Regions from separate parts of the Nocardiopsis sp. KDC1DS13DA1 genome, predicted to be linked through region 2. Evidence: riboswitches for the same ligand, from Rfam matches in the RefSeq annotation. Region 2 holds a riboswitch; each other region holds the start of a gene.
What was found. A riboswitch is a leader RNA that binds a small molecule or an ion and turns the genes downstream of it on or off. The one in region 2 is predicted to bind thiamine pyrophosphate.

Region 1 (3,266 bases), on a different contig from region 2:
CGTGTTGGGCAGGGGGCGGATCTTGTTGCGGGTCAGGACGTCCCACACCGACCCCCGGGTGCCGGGCGCGACCCGGCGCATCGCCACGGTGGTCAGTTCGGTCCCGGATGTGACGAGCGCCTCCTCCAGCACCTCCAGCGAGGGGGCGCCGCCGGTACCGGTGATGAGCCGGGAACCGAAGGAGGCGCCGGCGATCACCAGCGGGTCGTCGAGGATGTCGGTCATGGTCAGCCTCCCTGGACGGCGGTCAGGACGTCCACACGGTCGTCGGGGTTCAGGCGGGTGTCCGCCCAGGCGGTCCGTCGCACCACCTCGTCGTTGACGGCCACCGCGATACCGCCGGGAACCTCGCCGTCCCCGGCGGCGGTCAGGTCGCGCACGACCGCGGCCACGGTGGTGTCCTCGGTGACCTCGCGCCGGTCGCCGTTGATGATCAGTTCCACTGCTTCTCCCACGTGCTCGTGTGGCCGACGCCCGACTCGCGGTCGGCGGCGAAGGGGCGCGCGTACTCCGGCAGCGCGCCGCCGGCCAGGACCTCGCCCATGACCTCGCCGGTGACCGGGGTCAACAGGACGCCGTGCCGGTAGTGTCCGCCGGCCAGGTGCACCCCCGGAATCCGGGTGGGGCCCAGGAGCGGTTCGTTGTCGGGCGAACCCGGGCGCAGGCCGACGCAGGTCTCGGTGATCTCCAGTTCGGTCACCCCCGGGACGAGTTCGCGCGCGTCGCGCAGGACCTGCCAGAGCCCTCCGGCGGTCAGCGCGGTGTCGTACCCCAGCTCCTCCTGGGTGGCGCCGACGACGACCTCGCCGTCCTCGCGGGGCACGAGGTAGACGGGGAACCCCCGGACCAGGCCGCGGACCGTGCGGGAGACGATCGGCGGTTCGCCGGAGGGCGGGCGCATCCGCAGCAGTTGGCCCTTGACGGGGCGCAGGTGCGGCACGACCGGCTCGGGGAGCGCGATCCGCTCGTTCCAGCAGCCCGCGGCCAGGACCACCTGGTCGGTGGGCAGGACGCGGCCGCCCGCCAGACGCACACCCAGGGGGGCGCCCCCGGATCCGGTGTCCGTGACCTCCTCGGCCCGGTCGGCCACCGTGGCCACCCCCGTCCGTTCACCCGCCGCGGCCAGGGCCCGCAGCAGCAGTCTGGGGTCCACCGAGTGGTCGTCGGGGGCGTGCAGGCCGCCGCGTACGGACGGCGCGAGCATGGGCTCCAGGCGTCGGCACTCGCGGCTGGTGAGGCGTTCGCCGACGATGCCGACGCGCCGTTGGAGGTCCTGGAGGTCGGTGAGGACGGCCAGGTCGTCGCGGTCGAAGGCGACCAGGAGGGTGCCGGTGGTGCGGTACCCCACCCGCACGCCGCTGGCCCGCTCCAGCTCGGCGACGAAGTCGGCGTACAGGCCCGTCGACCGGACACCGAGTCCGACGAGCCGCTCCTCCCCGAACACCGCCTCGGTGGCGGGGGTGAGCATGCCCGCCGCGACCGCGGAGGAGGCCCGGGCGCGCCGGGGTTCCTCGACGGGGTCGGGTTCGACCAGGGTGACGGACAGTCCGCGCTGGGCGGCGCGCCAGGCGGTGACCCGTCCGATGACGCCCCCGCCGATCACGACCACCCGGTCGCCGACATTGGTAGGACGACTGGCCGCAGGGTGGGGCTCGTTCGATGTGCGCATGGCGCCGTGCTCCACTCCCTTCGCCGGTATGACCCGGATCAGGTTCGTGCGGTCGGAGGCCGGAGCAGCCTCCCTCTCAGCCGGGTCCACCCGGCTCCCGCGGGACGTTCACTTCCGCGTTCATCCTAGATGACCCCGGTCGGGAGGCGGTGACGGGGATCTCCCCGGCGGCTCCCGGAGCGGGGGCGCGAGGGTGTCGGCTGCCTCCGCCGATGTGGCAGATTGGGAACGTGACACAACGCGAACCCGACATCGACGCACTGGTCGGCGAGTGGCTGACCCTCAGGGAAGCCGCGGCGCCGCTGGGCGTGAGCCCGAACCGGATCAAGCAGCTGATCCGGGAGAACCGCATGATGGGCGTCGTCCGCTCCGGAGAGCTGTCCATCCCGGCCGCCTTCCTCGACGGTGACGACCTCGTCAAGGGCCTGCCGGGGACCCTGGTGCTGCTCACCGACGCGGGGTTCTCCACCGAGGAGGCCCTGCGCTGGCTGTTCACGCCCGACGACTCCCTGCCGGGGACGCCGATCCAGGCGATGCGGGAGAACAGGGGCACCGAGGTCCGCCGCCGGGCCCAGGGGATGGCCTTCTAGCCGCACCCCTCCGGGGTCCGTGCCGAGCTCCGGCCCGTGTCCGGGTGCCCCGGAGCGGGGATCCCGCCCGCCCCTCGCCCGCCACCGCCCCGACGGACGCCCGCGGCGCGCCCATCTCGAGGCACCCCGGCGGCGCCCCTTGGGTGGCCCACGGCACAGGCCCTAGGGTGGGCAGCGTGAGGACCAGCCACGGAACCAGCCTGCGCAAGCACCTGGACGCATCCCTTCTGTACCTGTGCACCGACGCCCGGCGCGGGCGCGGCGATCTCGCCGAGTTCGCGGACGCCGCCCTCGCCGGGGGCGTGGACATCATCCAACTCCGGGACAAGGGCCTGGAGGCCCGTGAGGAGATCGCGGCCCTGGAGGTGCTGCGTGAGGCCTGCGAGCGGCACGGCGCGCTGCTCGCCGTGAACGACCGCGCCGACATCGCGCGCGCGGTACGCGCCGACATCCTGCACCTGGGCCAGCGGGACCTGCCCGTCCCGATGGCCCGGGACATCATCGGGGCGGACCCGGTCATCGGCCGCTCCAACAACGACATCGAGGCCGCGGCCGCCTCAGCCGCCGAGATCGGCAGCGACTACTTCTGCGTGGGTCCGACCTGGGCCACCCCGACCAAGCCGGGACGGCCCGCGGCCGGGCTGGAACTGGTCGAGGCGGCCGCCGCGCTGGACACCGACAAGCCGTGGTTCGCCATCGGCGGGATCGACCTGTCCACCATCGACCGGGTCCTGGACGCCGGGGCCCGCCGGGTCGTGGTCGTCCGGGCGGTCACGGAGGCGGAGGACCCCAGGGCGGCCGCCGCCGAACTGCGCGCCCGGCTGGTCGCCCGCGCCTCCGGAGAGGTCCGGGGCGAACGGGCCGGGTAACCGGCCCCGCACCTCCTGCGGCGTCACACGGCCACGTGCGCCAGCGCGCTCGGGTGGCGCCGCAGGAACCCCTCGATGGACTGGGCCGGGTGCCCGGTCAGCTTCGGCACGGTGGGCGCGACCACGTCCATCTCACCG
Region 2 (3,266 bases):
CCGGTGCTCGACCAGGACGAGCGTCGCCTCGGTCTCGGCCAGGAGCCGCTGGAGGACACCGCGCACCAGCGCGGCGCCGTCGGGGTCGAGGTTGGCGGTGGGCTCGTCCAGGAGCAGCAGTCGCGGGCGCATCGCCAGGGCCCCCGCGATGACCAGGCGCTGCTTCTCGCCGCCGGACAGGGCTCCGGTCGAGTGGCGCCGTCCGTAGGGGAAGCCCACCTCGTCGAGGGAGGCGTCGACGCGCGGCCAGATCAGGCCGGGGTCCACACCGAGGTTCTCCAGGCCGAAGGCGACGTCGTCCCCGGCCCGCGCCATCACCAGCTGCGTCTCGGGGTCCTGGCTGACCAGTCCGACCAGGCCGCGCCGCCGGTCGGCGGGTTCGCCGTCCACCAGCAGGGTGCCCTCCTGGTCGCCGCTGATGGCGCTGTCGGGGCCGGTGAGCCCCGCGAGGGAGTGCAGCAGGGTCGACTTGCCCGCCCCGGAGGCGCCCAGGAGGAGGACGCGTTCGCCGGGTTCGATGGTCAGATCGACACCGCGCAGGGCGTGGGAGTCCCGGCCGGAGTGCTGCCAGCCCCAGCCGGAGAGCTCGACGCGCGCGCCGGGCCCTCCAGCCGGGTGGAGGCGCTCACCCATCCCGCTCAGCCCTTGGCCGACGGGAAGGGGGCCAGCGCGCCGGTCCTGGCGAGCGCGGTGGTGATCAGGCGGGCGCCGACTCCGGCGATGACGGCGGCGCTGACGATGACGATGGCGCCGTAGGCGAGCTTGAACTCGATCGGCCAGGCGACGTTGTAGGTGATGTTGTCACGGATGGCGGGGGAGATACCGGCGACGGCGGCGGCGAGGACGGCCACACCCATGCCCCAACGGCGGTAGCCGAAGGCCAGGAAGACCAGCTCGGGCAGGATGCCCTGGAGGGCGCCGTCGAGGATGACCATGATCCCCCACTGGGTGCCCAGCACGGCCGAGACGGAGGCGGCGGCGATCGAGGTGAGGAGGGCGGCGCCGGGCTTGCGGATGATGAGGCCGCCCAGGACCCCGGAGATCAGCCACATGCCGTAGACGACCGCCTGCCCGGGCGGGAAGCCCACGAACAGCGGGGTCGTGACGGTCCACACGATGTTCCACAGCCAGAAGACGACGCCGATCGCGACGCCGATGACGGCGGCGACCACGATGTCGACCGTCCGCCAGCCGCGGATCCCGCTGACGAGGCCCTGCTTGTATCCGGTCCAGCCGGTGTCGGTGCTCATTCCTGTCCCTTCGTCGGGTGACGAGGGGCCATGCGGCCAAGAGCGTCCCGGCGGGCGTGCCGCGCGCACCGTGCGAACACCGGTGCGCGGGAGACACGCCACCGGTGACGGTTCCTACGACTTCCTTCGCTGGCATTACCCAGATCAGGTGTGTAAGGGTCTGCGGCGACGGTGCCGCACTCTCAGCGCTCATGCGCTCCCCTGTCGGTTGTGCACCATTATGCGACACATACTGCCTGGTAGTGACACGCACCACCCGGCTCGTGGCGTCAGCCGACCTCGCCGGGCCCACCCACCGTCTCCGGCGGCCGTCCGGATCCCCGGCCGCCACGGCGTTCCCGGCTCCGACGGCAGCGGGTACCGTGCCGCGGGCGTCCGTTGAGGACGTGACGGGCCCAAGCCCACGGCCTACCCGTCACCGTCCTCTCCGTCCTCCTCCTCGTCCCCGTCGCCGGAGGCCTCGGCGTCAGGGTCGCCGAACGCCGCGGGCGAGGCCGCGAACCCCTCCGCCGGGAGCGACGCCGTCGCCCCGCTCATCGTGTCCCGCCAGATCGGACCGGGCACGGTTCCGCCGTAGACGATCCCGTAGTACCGACCGCCGATGGTCACCCCCTGGAGCGGGTGGCGCTCACCGCCCCGCACGTCTCCGACCGCCACCGCCGCGGCCAGGTTCGGCGTGTACCCCGCGAACCACGCGTAGGCGGCCCCGTCGGTCGTGCCCGTCTTGCCCGCGGCCGGACGCCCGATACCGAGACCGCCCGCCGTGCCTCCGTTGAACGGCTCCTGGAGCAGGTGGTTCACCCCGTCGGCCACCCGCTGGCCGACCGTGCGCTCGCACGCGGCCTCGACCGGGATCTCCTCGTGGCCCTCCTCCCCCGGTCGGCCGACGACCACGGCGCCGACCGGTACCGGGGCGCAGTGCACGCCCCGGGCGGCGAACGTGGCGTAGGCGGCGGCCAGGGTGAGCGGGGAGACCTCCTGGTCCCCCAGGGTGAACGAACTCCACACCCCCAGCGGCTGCCCGTCGGCGCGGTGGACACCCGCGCGCTCGGCCATCGTCGCGGTCTCGCACAGCCCCACCCGGCGCTGGAGCTGCGCGAAGTAGGTGTTCACCGACCCCCGGGTCGCGGTGACCATGGTGTGCGTGCCCGAGTTGCTCTCGCCCGCGTTGCGCACGCTCCACGGTTCCATCCGGGCGCCGTCGCAGTTCGTCAGACCGCTGATCGTCTTGTTTCCGGGCGACCGAAAACTGGTCCCGTAACCCATGCCCTCGTCGAGCGCGGCGGCGAGGGTGAACGTCTTGAACGTCGACCCGGCCTGGTAACCGGTGGTCCCGCCGTCACGCCGGTCGACCGCGAGGTTGATGGCGGTCGTCCCCGGATCGTTCTCGTCGAAGCCGTACCGCAGGTTCTGGGCGAGCGCCCTCACCTGCCCGGTACCGGGTTCGACGAGCGCCTGGGCGGCGAAGCGCGTGGACCCGTCGTGGGGCACGTGGCGGTCGACCGCCTCCTGGGCCGCCTCCTGCATGTCCGCGTCCAACGTGGTCCGGACGGTCAGTCCGCCCTGGCGCAGCACGCGCAGCCGTTCCTGCTCGGTGTCGCCGAGCACGTCCGTGCGCCGCAGCCAGCGCATGACGTAGTCGCAGAAGAACGGGTACTCGCTGTGGTAGCAGCTCCCGCCGCGCGGTGTCGGATCCAGGCCGAGGTCCCGGGCCGCGTACCGGTCCGCCTCCTCCCGGCTCAGCTCCCCCACGGCCACCATCCGGCCCAGGACCAGGTCGCGCCGCCCCCGGGCGGCCTCGGGGTTGGTCAGCGGATCGTAGTACGACGGTGCCCGCACCAGCCCGACCAGCAGCGCGGCCTGCGCCGGGTCGAGGTCGGCGGCGGGGACGGAGAAGTACCGCCGCGCGCCCATCTCGATCCCGTGCGCGCCGGCGCCGAAGTAGGCGAGGTTGAGGTAGCCCTCCAGGATCTCGTCCTTGGTCAGCCGCCGTTCCAGGCCGATCGCGTACCGGAG
Region 3 (3,266 bases), on a different contig from region 2:
AGACGCTCTGCCCAGCCACCCGCGCCGCTAGACTGACCACGCCCGGCCGCCCCGAACCCCCCACACCCGGTTCCGGACCACAAGGCGGACCCTCCCAGGGGATCGGCGCGTCGGAACGGGCGACGGTCGGGGCCCAGACCCCCGCGAGACAACACGCCACCTCCACCCGGTCGAGGGTGGGTACGGTGACACCACTAGGACGGAGGACGGCGCGCCCCCTCCCGGAGCATCCGGGCTCGCGCCTCACAACTCAGATGGCCAAGTCAGTAGGCTCCTTCATCTTCAACGCGGTACGCGGCGGGGCCGTGGGCACCTCGGAGGCCCTGCCCGGGATCAGCGGCGGCACGGTCGCACTCATCGTCGGCCTGTACGACGACCTGATCGGCGGCGCCGGCCACATGGTCAGCGGCATCAAGCGCTACGTCACCGACGTCCCACGCGGCCGGGGCAGAGAACGCGCCCAGGAACAGTTCCGCCTCGTGAACTGGAGCGTGCTCGTCCCGGCGCTCGTCGGCATGCCCGTCGCGCTCATCCTGGCGCTGCTGCTCATCGCACCGCTGGTCGAGGAGCACACCCAGTACGCCCACGCCGTCTTCTTCGGACTGGTGCTCGCCTCCCTGTGGGTGCCCTACTCCGGCTCGGGCAAGCCCTGGAAGGCCTGGCACTACCTCGTCGCCCTGGCCTTCGCGGCCCTGGCCTTCTCACTGACGGGACTTCCCGGCGCGAACCTGCCCGCCAACCCGCTGGTCGTCTTCCTCGTCGCCTCCGTGGCCATCTGCGCCCTCGTCCTGCCCGGGGTGTCGGGTTCGTTCATCCTGGTCACGGTCGGCCTGTACGTGCCCACCAAGGACGCGGTGGCCAGCCTCGACCTCGTCTACATCGGGGCCTTCGCCCTGGGCGCGATCACCGGCCTCTCCCTGTTCGTGAAGCTCCTCCAGTTCCTCCTGGAGAACTACCACCACATCACCCTCGTCGTCCTGACCGGCCTCATGGCCGGGTCCCTGCGCGCCCTGTGGCCGTGGCAGACCGAGGAGCGCGAGATCCTCCCCCCCACCGAGATCCCGCTGACGGTGACCCTCATGGCGGTCGGTTTCGCCGTCGTCGTGGCCGCCGTCGTCTACGAGCACCGCAAGAAAAACCGGGCGGGGACCTCCCACCGGCACCACTCCACCCCCGTCCACTAGGGTCGTAGCAGCACAGAACGTCCGGGGCGGCACCGCCCCGACGGCGCGGGGTGCCGGAGGATCCCCTCCGGCTGAGAACACACCCGTCGAACCTGCCCTAGTTAGCACTAGCGAAGGGACGCCCATGAGCGCGTACAACATCGTGTCCATCGCCGGAAGCGACCCCAGCGGCGGCGCCGGAATCCAGGCCGACCTCAAGGCGTTCTCCGCGCACGGCACCTACGGGATGACCGTCGTCGCGGCGCTGACCGCCCAGTCCACGCGCGGGGTGACCGGCGTCCACGGCGTCCCGGCGGAGTTCGTGGTCCAGCAGATGGACACGCTCTTCACCGACGCCGCCGTCCACGCGGTCAAGGTCGGGATGCTCGCCACCGCCGAGATCACCGAGGCGGTCGCGGACGCGATCGCGCGCCACGGGCTGCGCAACGTCGTGGTGGACCCGGTGATGGTCGCCAAGAGCGGTGACCGGCTGCTGGAGCCCTCGGCGGTCAAGGCGCTGCGCACACGGCTGCTGCCGCGCGCCGACCTGATCACCCCGAACCTGCCCGAGGCCGCGGACCTGCTGGACGAGTCCGAGGCCGCCGACCTGGCGGGTATGCACGCCCAGGCCGAGCGGCTGCTGGACCTGGGGCCGCGCCGTGTCCTGCTCAAGGGCGGCCACCTGCCCGGGGAGGAGAGCGTCGACGTCCTCGTCTCCCGGGACGCCGCGCCGGTCGAGTTCCGGGCCCCGCGGGTGGCCACCCGCAACACGCACGGCACGGGCTGCACCCTGTCCTCGTCGATCGCCGCGCTCCTGCCGCAGCGCCCCGACACCGCCACCGCGGTCGCCGACGCCAAGGCGTACCTGACGGAGGCGATCCGGCGCGCCGACGAGATCGACGCGGGCGGCGGCCAGGGGCCGGTGCACCACTTCCACCTGTGGTGGTAGTCAGCACAGTCACCTCTGGCGGTGGCGGGCACCGCGACGCACGAAGGAGGGGGACCGCGCCGGGCGCGGTCCCCCTCGTCGTGTTTCCCGGAGAGCGGGCCCTAGCCGCCCTTGCTCACGTCGTCCATGACGGCGTCCGGGTCCTTCCAGTCCGGGTGGGCGAAGAACTTCCGGGTCTCGGCCACGATGACCGGGGACAGCAGCAGGAGCCCGATGAGGTTGGGCAGTGCCATGAGCCCGTTGGCGATGTCGCTGAACAGCCACACCGAGTCCAGCGCGGCGACCGACCCGACGTAGATGACGGCGATGAACACCAGGCGGTACGGCAGGACCAGCCTGCGCCCGCCGAGGAACTCCACGCACCGCTCGCCGTAGTACGCCCAGCCGAGGAGGGTGGTGAAGGCGAACACCGCGACGGCGATCGCCACAACGTAGGTGCCGACCGGGGCCAGCCCGGGGCTGATGGAGCCGAGCCCCTCGGTCAGGGCCTCCGTGGTCAGCAGCGAACCGTCGTCGCTGTTCTCCCCCCGCCAGACCCCGGTGGTGATGATGACCAGGCACGTCATCGTCACCACGATGATCGTGTCGATGAAGGTCTGGGTCATGGAGACCATCGCCTGGCGGACCGGCTGCCTGGTCTTGGCGGCCGCGGCGGCGATGGCGCCGGTGCCCAGGCCCGACTCGTTGGAGAAGATGCCGCGCGCGAAGCCCATCTGGATGGCGAGCATGACGCCCGCTCCGGCGAAACCGCCGCCGGCGGCCGTACCGGTGAACGCGTCGGTGACCACGAGCTGGAGCGCCGGGAGGATGGCCGCCCAGTTCACGATGAGGATGATCAGGGCGATGCTGATGTAGGCGACGATCATCAGGGGCACCAGGGCGGAGGCCACGCGCCCGATGCTCTTGATCCCGCCGAGGATGACGGAGCCCGCCAGGACCATCAGGAGCAGGCCCACCATCCACGGCGCCAGCGGCGTGATGTTGGTGATCTGCTGCGAGACGGCGTTGGCCTGGGTGCCGTTGCCGATACCGAACGCCGCGACGGCGCCGAAGACCGCGAAGGCCACCCCCAGTGTGGTGCCGAGCCCGCCCGGCAGACCGTACTTGAGGTAGAACATCGGTCCGCCGCTCTGCTCACCCTTGTCGTCGGTGCG

Region 1: it holds a riboswitch for thiamine pyrophosphate, as region 2 does, so the genes downstream of both, thiO (glycine oxidase ThiO) here and ACTVAJ_RS09640 (ECF transporter S component) in region 2, are expected to answer to the same signal.
Region 3: it holds a riboswitch for thiamine pyrophosphate, as region 2 does, so the genes downstream of both, thiD (bifunctional hydroxymethylpyrimidine kinase/phosphomethylpyrimidine kinase) here and ACTVAJ_RS09640 (ECF transporter S component) in region 2, are expected to answer to the same signal.

What each region holds. Positions count from the first base shown of each region.
Region 1 covers NZ_JBVMUY010000032.1:77,366-80,631, reverse strand. The annotation lists gene ACTVAJ_RS21415 (thiazole synthase) at 1-225, opposite strand, end outside; gene thiS (sulfur carrier protein ThiS) at 228-443, opposite strand; gene thiO (glycine oxidase ThiO) at 434-1,669, opposite strand; TPP riboswitch at 1,668-1,780, opposite strand; gene ACTVAJ_RS21400 (Rv2175c family DNA-binding protein) at 1,882-2,259, shown strand; gene thiE (thiamine phosphate synthase) at 2,436-3,128, shown strand; gene ACTVAJ_RS21390 (SDR family oxidoreductase) at 3,152-3,266, opposite strand, start outside.
Region 2 covers NZ_JBVMUY010000014.1:291,048-294,313, reverse strand. The annotation lists gene ACTVAJ_RS09645 (ABC transporter ATP-binding protein) at 1-633, opposite strand, end outside; gene ACTVAJ_RS09640 (ECF transporter S component) at 639-1,250, opposite strand; TPP riboswitch at 1,355-1,463, opposite strand; gene ACTVAJ_RS09635 (transglycosylase domain-containing protein) at 1,659-3,266, opposite strand, start outside.
Region 3 covers NZ_JBVMUY010000021.1:124,998-128,263, forward strand. The annotation lists gene ACTVAJ_RS14370 (DUF368 domain-containing protein) at 255-1,184, shown strand; TPP riboswitch at 1,221-1,320, shown strand; gene thiD (bifunctional hydroxymethylpyrimidine kinase/phosphomethylpyrimidine kinase) at 1,309-2,112, shown strand; gene ACTVAJ_RS14380 (alanine/glycine:cation symporter family protein) at 2,214-3,266, opposite strand, start outside.